DNA from 2 places in the Pseudoalteromonas aliena SW19 genome. Region 2 is predicted to be linked to the other one. Evidence: predicted binding sites of a transcription regulator. Region 2 holds the regulator's gene; the other holds the start of a gene.
What was found. The regulator sigma-54, encoded in region 2, starts transcription at its own class of promoters, with help from an activator protein. The targets are predictions, from matches to a motif close to GTTGGCACGNNNNTNGNNT.
Positions count from the first base shown of each region.

Region 1 (6,011 bases), on a different contig from region 2:
ATCACGAAAGGTCAACACGCCCTAGGGGCTGTTGATCTTTGTGGATTGAAATTTGTTCAATCTAGGGGCGATTTAATCGCGGCTATTTTCTCATCGAAAATAACCGCATAAAATCAATACCTTCTTTTCTAAAAGCACATTACTTGGTAATCCCCAAAGAGTCGTTGCTTCTAATGCTTCATTAAATTTGAGATTACTTAACCTGAACTCTGGATAATAAATCTATCTCGAGCAGCTATTTTCAGCGCTAACCGCGTTGAATTTACTTGCAATAGGCTAGCTATTGACGCGTAAATTCGCCTTGTTTTCACTGAAAATCTCTGGCTAGAGAAAATAAATTTAAACATCACCATAATTCAATGCGTTAGTAAATCTCTAACCAGATCTCAGGTTACTTAACGAATATTTCTTTGAACATATTAACTACTTTTGAAACTGTTTCAGGTTTTACATGTCGTGTATCAGAGTTCCAAGCATCTTCAGTGCACTCGGTCACCAACTCATAACTAGGAAGGTAATACATATCCTCATTATTGTTGACCAACTCTTCAGCAGCAACTCTTAAAACGGCTTTCGAGTGAGTATTTGCTGTAATTATATGATGAGTATCCGCTCTGCCTGTAGCTAAAAAAGGAATCGGCGAAAGACTAATTATCAGTTTAAAATCAGGATTGTATTTTTTGATGATATCAAAAAAAGATTGAATATTATTTACGTTTTCTTCGACCGTTAGCGTTCGGTGTTTTACAAACTGATAGGTGTTATTTCTAGGGTTTCTAGACATAACAGTACCATCTGGAAGCTCCCAGCATTCATTTAATCCCAATGTGACGACAAACACTTTACAGCTTAAAAATGAATCTTTAACGGCTTGAATATGCTTATCGTAATCAGCTAGGTAAGCTTCTTTGGTGTTAAAAAATACATTTTCACGGTATGGATCTACGTAATGGCCAGTTTCTGATTGAAATAATAATTTATCAAACTTTTTAACACCAAATGCTTTTTCTGCTAACTGTTTAAAGCTCGGCGTGTTAAACAGTATTCCATAGTTTGCACAAAACTTGGCATACTTGTCCCCAGGTTGATAACCATCGACCACTAAGCCGCTCTGTGGATTATCATTTCGCTCTGTGATGACGTAGTTATAACCATCTTGTTGAAAAAACTTGGCTATCTCAAAGGCAAAACAACTTCCTGCCGAACCAATAGGTGTATCCATATCCATAATCGGTACTTTATTAACATAAGGCAGCGCATTATATTTTGATAAAGGGCGGGTTGGGTGATCTGGATTCGGCCAAAAGACGGCGCTAGGGTCGGGTTTTTTATTTGCGTTGTAGCGGGCGCAACTATCAATGTAATTTCGTTCATACTCACAGATATTAGTGAGTGCCTCAGACCATATTTCTTCTGTAATCGAATCGGCTTTAAATTGCTCAATGATAGATTGCTTAATAAACTTAATAAGGTCAAATAGCGTATTGTGGTATTTAAGCTCGGGGTCATTCGTTTGAATATGTTCAAGAAACATATTTTCCACGGCACTATTTTTAATAATCGCTTTTAAAAGGTAAGCCAAATGTCGCAAGTTAGTAACTTTATTATCTAATGCAATATCAATACAGTCATCGTCATTGCGTTTGATAAATGTTTTAGTTAATTCAGGGAACCCATCAAATGCGATAGAAGTGGTCCCAGGGGTAAAGTGTTCGTCGGCTACTTTCTTCCAGTGCAGCTCACTAGGCAAAAAACATAATGTTAAAGAATAGCGAGCTTTCCCTTTATTCGCAGGCATTGCTTTATGGGCAAGTTGATGGGGATTGAAAATAATTGAGTCCCCTTTATTTGGTTTAATCAAACTTGGCGAAAAATTGATGTCGTAATGTTTGCACAAAGGAGCAATGTCTATATTTCTCTTGTTTATATTATTAAATATATAGCCAATGTCTTTGAGTTTATCTGTGGATTCTTTGTCTAATACTGCGGTGCTACTGCCGTGTTCATCATAACCATTTAAGTAGGTTATAAGCTTTAAGTGATTTTTAGGACCGCCATCACAATGCCACTTTGAAAAGTAAGTATCTTTTTCTATGTCATCTTCAAGTTTATGCATTGCCCACCACAATACACAATATTCACTTTTAAAATAAGATCTTAGATGGTCATCTACTTCTTGCGTTAATATGTAAGGCAAAAATGACTTTAATACAGCGGGATCTTTTAGTGCTTCTTTATCTTTATCATATTCAGAAATTAAAGTATCGCACAGCAGCTCAGGTACATTATTTTTTACAACATGTTTATGGGCATTTATCAATGGCGTGTCGATTATATCGCGGCGAAAAGCGTTGGTAGCTCTATAATTTAAATTGGTATAGCCTTGGTTTATTTCATAGTGATGCGCCGTATTAACATTAGAGCTTTTAAGCAAGCAGTAACGTATATCATCTATTTCTAATACTTCTTCCGTAGTTATCTGTACCATTATTCTAGCCTTGTTCTATTAATTATCTAATATGATTGACATTATGCATATTGCGAGCCAAAGCTTTATTGCTAGATTTGACTTTTAAAAGGGTCACTTCCTTTCGTATTAAATTCATTGAAGCGTTTTTATTGAGGTTGCTGTAAGTTAGTGAGTTAAATTTTAATATAGTATAAAAATACTTTAGGACAACTAAATAGGTTCTAATACTCTGAAATTATTTCATTTTTTCTAAAGCAATCATTACTGTGATCGTTAACCATGCCGCAAGCTTGCATATAAGCGTATACCGTTGTTGGTCCTAAAAATTTAAATCCACGTTTTTTTAAATCTTTAGCAAATGCAGTAGATTCCTCTGTAATTGCAGGGTAATCATCAATATTATTTAACTGACTCACCAGCGGCTTATTACTTACAAATTGCCATTGGTAATTGCTAAAACTAGCAAACTCTTTTTGTATCTCAATAAAGCGCTTTGCATTATTAACAGTCGCTGCGATTTTTAAACGATTTCGTACAATGTCTTTATTAAGCATTAAGCGTTCTATGTCTTCGGGTGTGAATGAAGCTACTTTTTCTACATCAAAATTAGCAAATGCTTTTTTATATCCATCACGTTTTTTTAAAATGGTATACCAACTCAACCCCGCCTGTGCTGATTCAAGTGTGATAAATTCAAATAGTGTTTGATCGTTATAAAGCGGCACGCCCCACTCTTGATCATGATAGGCCACATAGTCAGGTTTAGTGGTATCTAACCATGGACATCGGCACTTCTTTTGTTCAGTCATTAGTCACTCTTTATTTGTAGGCGTCATTTTTATGTCGCGCATTATTTTATGTAACACGATGAAAATTATAAAATAAAACTTTGGTACAAATTGTGCATTTAGCTCTATATAGACATCAATTAGAGATTTGATTATGGCCCTTGCTACTGTGCTAAAACCACTGTTTATTTCTGCAAATCAGTATAACCCATGTTTACTTCAAGAGGAGTATGTTGGGGAATTAAGTGATCTGCGTAAGCAGGCGAGTTGGCTTTCACATTTGGTTGATACCATGCCTGCGGGTGTCGTGGTACTCGATGGCAAAGGGTTAATTGCTAAAGCGAATCAAATTGCTATGGATATGTTAGGTGAGCCGCTTGAAGGTGAAAAGTGGTTTAATGTTATCCAACGCTCTTTTAGACCGCACCAAGATGATGGTCATGAAGTCTCTTTAAAGGATGGTCGATTAATTAAGCTCGACATCACCGCATTAGCTCCAGAGCCGGGGCAACTTATTTTAATGACAGATTTAACAGAAACGCGCCGTTTACAAAAGCGTGTTGCTCATATGCAACGATTGAGTGCGCTAGGTAAAATGGTGGCATCATTGGCGCATCAAGTGCGAACGCCATTGTCTGCGGCCATGCTTTACGCTGCTAATTTAGGGTCAAAGCGCTTACCAGAAGCCTCTCGTGATACCTTCCAAACTAAGTTGATGTCGCGATTAAAGGATTTAGAAACCCAAGTAAACGACATGTTGTTATTCGCTAAAAGTGGTGAACAGCATGTTGTAGAGCAAGTATCCATGCAGCAGCTACTTAGTGAAGTAAAAGTAGGAGCCGATGTAATGGTTACGCTAAATGAAAGCGAGCTAGACGTTAGCTTACCCGAGCCTGACATACAGATCACGGGTAATAAAACAGCAATTGCCAGCGCTATACAAAATTTAATACACAACAGTATTCAAGTGATTGGGGCAGGTGCCAAGGTTCATTTGAGCGCATCGACGGATAGAAAAGATCATGACTTTGTGCGTATTAGTGTCAGCGATAACGGCCCTGGTATTGATTTAGGGAAAGCCGATAAAATATTTGAACCCTTTTTTACGACTAAAAGCCAAGGCACGGGTTTAGGTTTAGCTGTGGTTAGTTCTGTCGCTCATGCACACCAAGGACGTGTTGAAGTTGATAATAATACACACGGTGGGGCTTGCTTTAGTTTGCTTTTGCCAATTCGTACATCATCTAAATTAGAGGAATCATTATGAGTAATACTATTTTAGTTGTAGAAGATGATGCAGGGCTACGAGAAGCCTTAATTGATACACTTGAAATGTCAGGTATTGACTGCGTAGCAGCGAATAGCGCTGAGCAAGCTATGTTATTGCTAAAAAAAGAGTCATTTTCATTGGTGGTGAGTGATGTACAAATGGGTGCAATGAGCGGCCTAGATTTACTTCGCAGTATAAAATTAAATCATCCAGACTTACCTGTTTTAATGATGACAGCTTATGCCACAATTGATGATGCCGTGGAAGCAATGCGCTTAGGGGCTATTGATTACATGGCAAAACCATTTGCACCAGAGGTGCTATTGAACATGGTGAGTCGCTATTTACCCGAAAAACCAAAAGAGACAGACGGTCCTATTGTTGCCGATCCAACCAGTATTCAGCTATTAGAACTTGCCAGTAAAGTTGCACGTTCTGAAGCCAGTGTTATGGTGCTTGGACCAAGCGGGTCTGGTAAAGAGGTTTTAGCACGTTATATTCACGATAAATCAAATCGCTGTAATGAACCATTTGTTGCTATTAACTGTGCAGCTATTCCTGAAAATATGCTTGAAGCCACTTTGTTTGGCTACGAAAAGGGCGCATTTACAGGTGCAATCCAGGCGTGTCCAGGAAAATTTGAACAAGCTCAAGGTGGTACGATTTTACTTGATGAAATTACCGAAATGGATTTAGCTTTACAAGCTAAACTACTGCGCGTGTTACAAGAGCGTGAAGTTGAGCGTTTAGGCGGTCGTAAAACAATTCAGCTTGATGTGCGAGTATTAGCAACCAGTAACCGCGATTTAAAAGAAGCGGTTGCTAAAAATCAATTTAGAGAAGATCTATATTATCGCCTCAATGTTTTTCCATTAATGTGGAGACCATTGTGTCAGCGCCCAGGTGATATTGTTATATTAGCTAAGCATTTAATTGAACGTCATATAACTAAAAGCAAAGAGCCGATGGCTTATTTGGATAAAGTAGCTGAAGAAAAACTACTGGCCCATACCTGGCCTGGTAATGTTCGTGAACTTGATAACGTGATTCAGCGTGCACTTATATTACGAACAGGCGACACCATAAACGAACATGCTATTTTTATTGAAAATTTAGCACCGAGTAATTTTGTTATGGACGCTACATCTACATCGGTCCTAGAAGCTGAAAAAGCATCAGAGATTTCAACAGAAAATAAAGAAAAAAGCACGTTAAGTTCAGCTTATTATGATAAGAAAAACGATGATGAAAAAAATATAACGGCTGATCAGCCAAAGCATGATTTACTCGCAGCTGAGACCGGAAGTTATAAAGATGAGCTTAAAGATAAAGAGCATCGCATCATTTTAGAAACACTTGCACGCTGCCAAGGTAAACGAAAAGATGTGGCAGAGACGCTGGGTATTAGCCCCCGTACTTTACGGTATAAATTAGCGCAAATGCGTGATCTAGGTATTTCTCTTCCAGCATAACCTTTCTTAAG
Region 1 is NZ_AQGU01000026.1:247,728-253,738, reverse strand. Features, by position in the region: gene PALI_RS12390 (GSCFA domain-containing protein) at 392-2,488, opposite strand; gene PALI_RS12385 (DNA-3-methyladenine glycosylase I) at 2,692-3,279, opposite strand; gene PALI_RS12380 (sensor histidine kinase) at 3,413-4,525, shown strand; gene PALI_RS12375 (sigma-54-dependent transcriptional regulator) at 4,522-6,000, shown strand.
Region 1: PALI_RS12390 (GSCFA domain-containing protein) is a predicted target of sigma-54. The motif match lies at 2,532-2,550, and genes of this name have one in related genera.

Region 2 (6,011 bases):
AAAGAGCCCGATAATAGGGTTTATACCAACCGGCATAAAGATTTGAACAATTTAACGAATTAAATCACTCTATAATGTTGTTAAAATTTTTAAGCTATAAAAAAGCGGGAAGTTAAATTTAACTTCCCGCTTTTTTTAAATATAAGTTTTAGAAAGCTAAACTAACAGCCAAGTGGCTGTACCTAAAAAGGCAAATATACCAACGATGTCTGTAACAGTAGTGAGCACCACACTCCCTGCAAGCGCTGGGTCTATATTCATTCGTTTAAGAATTATCGGAATACTAGCACCAGCAACTCCAGCCACCACTAAGTTCATAAACATCGCAAAGGCGAGTACGCCACCCAGCATAAAGTCCCATTGCCATAGGGCAATAACGCCCGCTATTAACAGTGACCACAAAATGCCGTTTAGCGCGCCAATGGCAAGCTCTTTCATCATCAAAAATCGTTGGTTAGTTTGATTTATGTGGCCGACAGCAATACCACGAATAACAAGGGTTAATGATTGACTACCTGCAACACCACCCATAGAAGGGACAATGCCGTTAAGTACCGCTAAAATTGGTAATACATCTAAAGTGCCTTCAAAAAAGCTAGCTACAAAGGCTGCTGCAAGTGCGGTTAATAAGTTGACTCCTAGCCAAACTGAGCGTTTTTTCGAGCTTTTTAAAACAGGCGCAAAGGTGTCTTCTTCATCATCAAGACCCGCTAAACTGAGTAAACTATGCTCGGCATCTTCTCGGATTACGTCAACAATATCATCGATAGTGACACGACCAAGTAGTTGAGCGTTGTCATCAACAACAGGGGCTGATATCCAATTATGACGCTCAAAGAGTTGTGCGACTTCACTTTCATCCATTGAAATTGGAATTGACTCACAATCTTCATCCATCAAATCGCGAACAATTTTTTCGGGCGGGTTAGTCAATAATGTACTGAGCGATAAAGCGCCTATAAAGCAGTTATGTTTATCAACAACATAGAGGTCATCGGTGCCTTCAGGTAGCTCTCCGCGTAGCCTAATATATCTAAGTACAACATCGAGCGTAACGTCAGGGCGAATGGTCACCGTATCGGTATTCATTAGCGCACCAGCGGAGCGCTCTTGATAAGAAAGTGCTTGTGTTGCTCGCTCACGGTCTTGAATGTCCATTGCGCTAACAACGTCTTTATAAACGGTGTCTGGCAGGCTACGGAGTACTTCACCTAAGTCATCGTGGCCCATATCTTCAGTTGCGGCCGCAATATGCTTAGGTTCCATTTGGGCAATAATGCCTAAACGAACATCTTCAGATAATTCTTCAAGTACATCACCTTGTACATCAGGGTCAACTAATTGCCAAAGGAGTCGGCGAATTTTATGCGGTGATGATTCTAATAATAATGCAGTATCACAAGGAGCTGTTTTTGCTAACATGCGCCTAACTTGAACAAATTGACCACTGTTAAGCGACTTAGTCACTTGTTTTAGTTGTTGTAGTGGATAGTCTTGTTCAAAAGCTTCGGGCATTGGCATCCTTAATTAATTTTAATATTACTTTGGTGGGAGAGGTTAACTAACCTGAACTCTGGATAATAAATCTATCTCAAGCAGCTATTTTCAGCGCTAACTGCGTTGAATTTACTTGCAATAGGCCCGCTATTGACGCGTAAATTCGCCTTATTTTCACTGAAAATCTCTGGCTAGAGAAAATAAATTTAAATATCACCTGATTCAATACGTTAGTAAATCTCTTAACCAGAGTTCAGGTTAACTAATTTAATTTTACTTTTTAAGTATTTATTACTGACTATTCTTGTTCGTTAAATCGCTGTGATATTAGTTGACCAACGGCGCTCAAGGCTTGCTCTGCATCAGGGCCTTCACATACTACCTTAACTTCTTTACCTTGGCTGCTTTCAAGTAGCATTAATGCGAGTACGCTATCACCCGCCGCTTCTTTTTCATCTTGGAACAAGGTTATCGAAGCGTCAAACTTTACGGCCAATTGAGCTAATACAGTTGCAGCTCTAGCATGTAGCCCTAATTTGTTTTGTATTAAAAAGGTATCTTCTAAGCGCATACGTTACCCTACCTAAGCTGAACTGATTATTATTTTATGTGAGAATTATTTCTCTTGCTCTCGGTGGCGAATTTTTACATTGGGGTGTGTCATCGCAAAGCTTTCACCAATTGTTTGTGCTAAATACACTGAGCGATGTTGCCCACCAGTACAGCCAATAGCAATCGTTAGGTAACTGCGGTTATTTCGTTCTAAATGGGGTAACCATGTTTGTACAAAAGTTTGAATTTGCCATGTGAACTTTTGCACTATGCTATGACTCGCTAAATAATCTTTAACAGGTTGATCTAACCCATTTAACGGTTTTAACTCAGGCTCCCAGTGCGGATTTGGCAAAAAGCGTGCATCAAATACATAATCTGCTTCTTTAGGGATACCGTGTTTAAAACCAAACGATTCAAACGTGACAATAAGCTGCTTGTCTTTTTTTCCTAATATTTTTTCACGAATAGATTCAGCAAGTTGATGAACACTTAAGTCACTTGTGTCAATCATATAATCTGCTCGATTGGTCAGTACATCAAGTAATTCTTTTTCTTTTTTGATTGCTAAATCAAGCGGCAGCGAGTCAACCGATAGGGGATGTAAGCGGCGAGTTTCAGAGAAACGTTTTATCAGTGTTTGATCTTCGCTGTCTAAATAAAATAAAGTAGGCTTTGCAAAACCGGGTAAGTATTCAAGAATATCATTAAACTGTTCTTGTTCCTTAGGAAGGTTTCGTACATCAATGCTCACTGCGATTTTATCGTAGTTATCAGAAACGCTGCGTACCAAAGAAGGTAAAAGATTTAACGGAATGTTATCTACGCAATAATAACCTAAATCTTCAACAACGCGTAAAGCAACCGACTTACCAGAACCTGATCGGCCACTTATGATAATTAGCTCCATTTATCACCCTTTATATTAATTACGATTGCTTAACAATAACTTGATACAGTTCGGTATCCGTTTTTGCACTGCGCAATTGCTTACAAAATTCTTTGTCGTTAAGTTTATCAGCAATGGTTGCCAGAGTCTTTAAGTGCTGCTGGTTATCACCATCTGGTACGATGAGTGCAACAAAAATATCAACGGGACGATTATCAATTGCATCAAAGCTAATAGGTGTTTCACTAACGAGTACTAAGGCTAAGGGCTCTTGTGCACCGCTCATGCGCCCGTGAGGGATCGCTATGCCTCTACCTATACCAGTACTGCCTAGCTTTTCTCTACTTAGTAAAGCGCTAAGAATATCTTGTTGAGAAAGGTACGGAAGCTTATCGTGAGCAAGTTCGCTGATAAACTCTAAAATTCTTTTTTTGCTATTAAAAAGGACCGCAGCTTTGCTGCAGTCCTGGCATATAAGTGAGCTTAATTTCATCATATTAGTGTCGAGCAAGCTTCTCTTTGTGTTTAATTACTTGGCGATCGAGCTTATCAATCAACGAATCGATGGCAGCGTACATGTCTTGATGCTCAGTTGAGGCAAATAACTCAGCACCACTTACATGTATTGTTGCTTCTGCTTTTTGGCTTAGTTTTTCTACATCAAGAATGACATGAACATTATTAATATGATCAGAGTGTCTTTCTAGCTTCGCAAATTTGGTATTTATATAGTCTCTTAGTGAATCAGTTAATTCTACGTGACGACCAGTTAAGTTTAGTTGCATAAGCATTACCCTCTTTGTTTGCGTCTTAAATCAGACTTTTTCGCTGATTTGACGGTGGAATAGCCAGAGATTCGCGATATTTTGCGATTGTACGTCTCGCTACTTTAATTCCTTGCTCAGCCAATATATCCGCTATTTTGCTATCACTCAATGGTTTTGCTGAGTTTTCTGCAGCGATTAATTTTCTGATAAGTGCACGTATTGCTGTAGATGAGCATTCACCGCCATTTTCGGTACTTACATGACTTGAGAAAAAGTATTTAAGCTCAAATATCCCCCGAGGTGTATGCATATACTTTTGAGTGGTTACACGCGAAATAGTTGATTCGTGCATTTCCACCATTTCAGCAACATCATTTAAAACCATAGGTTTCATGGCCTCAGGACCATGTTCAAAAAAGCCTTGCTGCTGCTTAACAATACAGTTAGTTACTTTTAATAATGTATCGTTTCTACTTTCTAAGCTTTTAATAAACCATTTAGCTTCTTGTAAATGCGAGCGTATAAACTGGCTATCACCGCTTGATTTAACAGTGCGAGACATCGCAGCATATTGGCTGTTTACGCGAATTTTTGGCATGCTATCTGGATTTAGTTCAACAACCCAGCGGCCTTTAATTTTTTTCACTGACACATCAGGAATTACATACTCAGACTCTTCCCTAACAATAGTATCTGCAGGCTTTGGGTTTAGCGTATGGATGAGTGTCATTACTTCTTTAAGCTCTTCTTCTTTGAGCTTCGTTTTTTTCATTAATGTACGATAGTCGCGAGCTGCTAATAAGTCTATGTGCTCGGTTAAAATCATTTTTGTTTCATTAATATAGGGTGTTTCTTTATCAAACTGATTAAGCTGAATGCACAAACACTCTTGTAAACTACGCGCTGCTATACCGACCGGATCAAATAATTGAATGCGTTTTAAAACAGCTTCTATTTCATCAAGTTCAACTTCATTATCATCTTCGTTTTCTTGGTTGAAGCTTTCGAGAATCTCTTCACAACTTAGTGTTAAAATGCCTGAATCATCTACGGCTTCCACAATAGCAATCGCAATCGCTTCATCAGTAGGGCTAAATGGCGTTAGTTGAAGTTGCCACATTAAATACTCGTGGAGCGTTTCCGTTGATGCACCTTGGTATATAGACTCGTCTTCAGGCATTGGACCTGATGAAGAGGCTGGAGCTGCGCTCATGTACTCGTCCCAGCTAACATCCATCGCCATGTCGTCACTTACCGTATCTTTAGCAAGTGCTTCGCCGCTGTCTTGTTCGTATTCGCTTGGAGCATCGTCGGCAGATGCGCTAACAGTTATATCATCGGTGTCTGCTTTTTGTTCATTTTTACCTGCAGCGTCTTCAGAATAGTCTTGCTCCTCAACCTCTAAAAGTGGGTTGCTGTCGAGCGCTTCTTGTATTTCTTGCTGGAGATCCAATGTACTGAGTTGCAACAAACGAATAGCTTGTTGCAACTGTGGAGTCATTGTAAGTTGCTGGCCCATGCGCAGCTGTAGTGATTGCCTCATGTATCTCTAACAATCCTTTTATGTTGTTATAATTAATACTAGCAGATGCTTAAAGCCATGGCGTAAATGTTACAGCCTAAATTGCTCGCCTAAGTAAACATCGCGTACTGTTTTGTCATTTAATACGTGTTCTGGAGTACCTGATGCAATCAGCTCCCCATGAGAAACAATGTAGGCTTTTTCGCAAACATCAAGGGTTTCTCTTACGTTATGATCGGTAATTAACACACCAATCCCACGATTTTTAAGATGTTCTATGATTTTTTTTATATCAAGTACAGAGATTGGGTCAACGCCCGCAAACGGTTCATCTAATAATATAAACTTGGGATTAGCCGCTAATGCGCGGGCTATCTCTACGCGGCGACGTTCACCACCCGATAACGCCATACCTTGGCTGTCACGGATATGTTGAATATTAAATTCGTCTAATAAATTATTTAGCGTATCTTCTCTTTGCTGCTTCTTAAGCTCTTTACGTGTTTCTAAAATTGCCATTAAGTTTTGATAAACAGTTAGCTTTCTAAAAATTGAAGACTCTTGTGGTAAGTAGCCTATGCCTAATCTAGCACGACTGTGCATAGGTAAAAGAGTAATATCGTTATCGTCGATAGATATTTTTCCTTTATCGCTAGGTACTAAGCCCACAATCATATAAAACGTGGTGGTTTTACCTGCGCCATTTGGGCCAAGTAAGCCAACAATACTGCCAGCTTTAACTTCAAGGCCGACGTTTTTTACAACTTCACGGCCTTTATAGCTT
Region 2 is NZ_AQGU01000027.1:253,634-259,644, forward strand. Features, by position in the region: gene PALI_RS14480 (YgiQ family radical SAM protein) at 1-14, shown strand, start outside; gene mgtE (magnesium transporter) at 157-1,515, opposite strand; gene PALI_RS14490 (HPr family phosphocarrier protein) at 1,796-2,068, opposite strand; gene rapZ (RNase adapter RapZ) at 2,114-2,959, opposite strand; gene ptsN (PTS IIA-like nitrogen regulatory protein PtsN) at 2,979-3,431, opposite strand; gene hpf (ribosome hibernation promoting factor) at 3,436-3,723, opposite strand; gene PALI_RS14510 (RNA polymerase factor sigma-54) at 3,749-5,248, opposite strand; gene lptB (LPS export ABC transporter ATP-binding protein) at 5,318-6,011, opposite strand, start outside.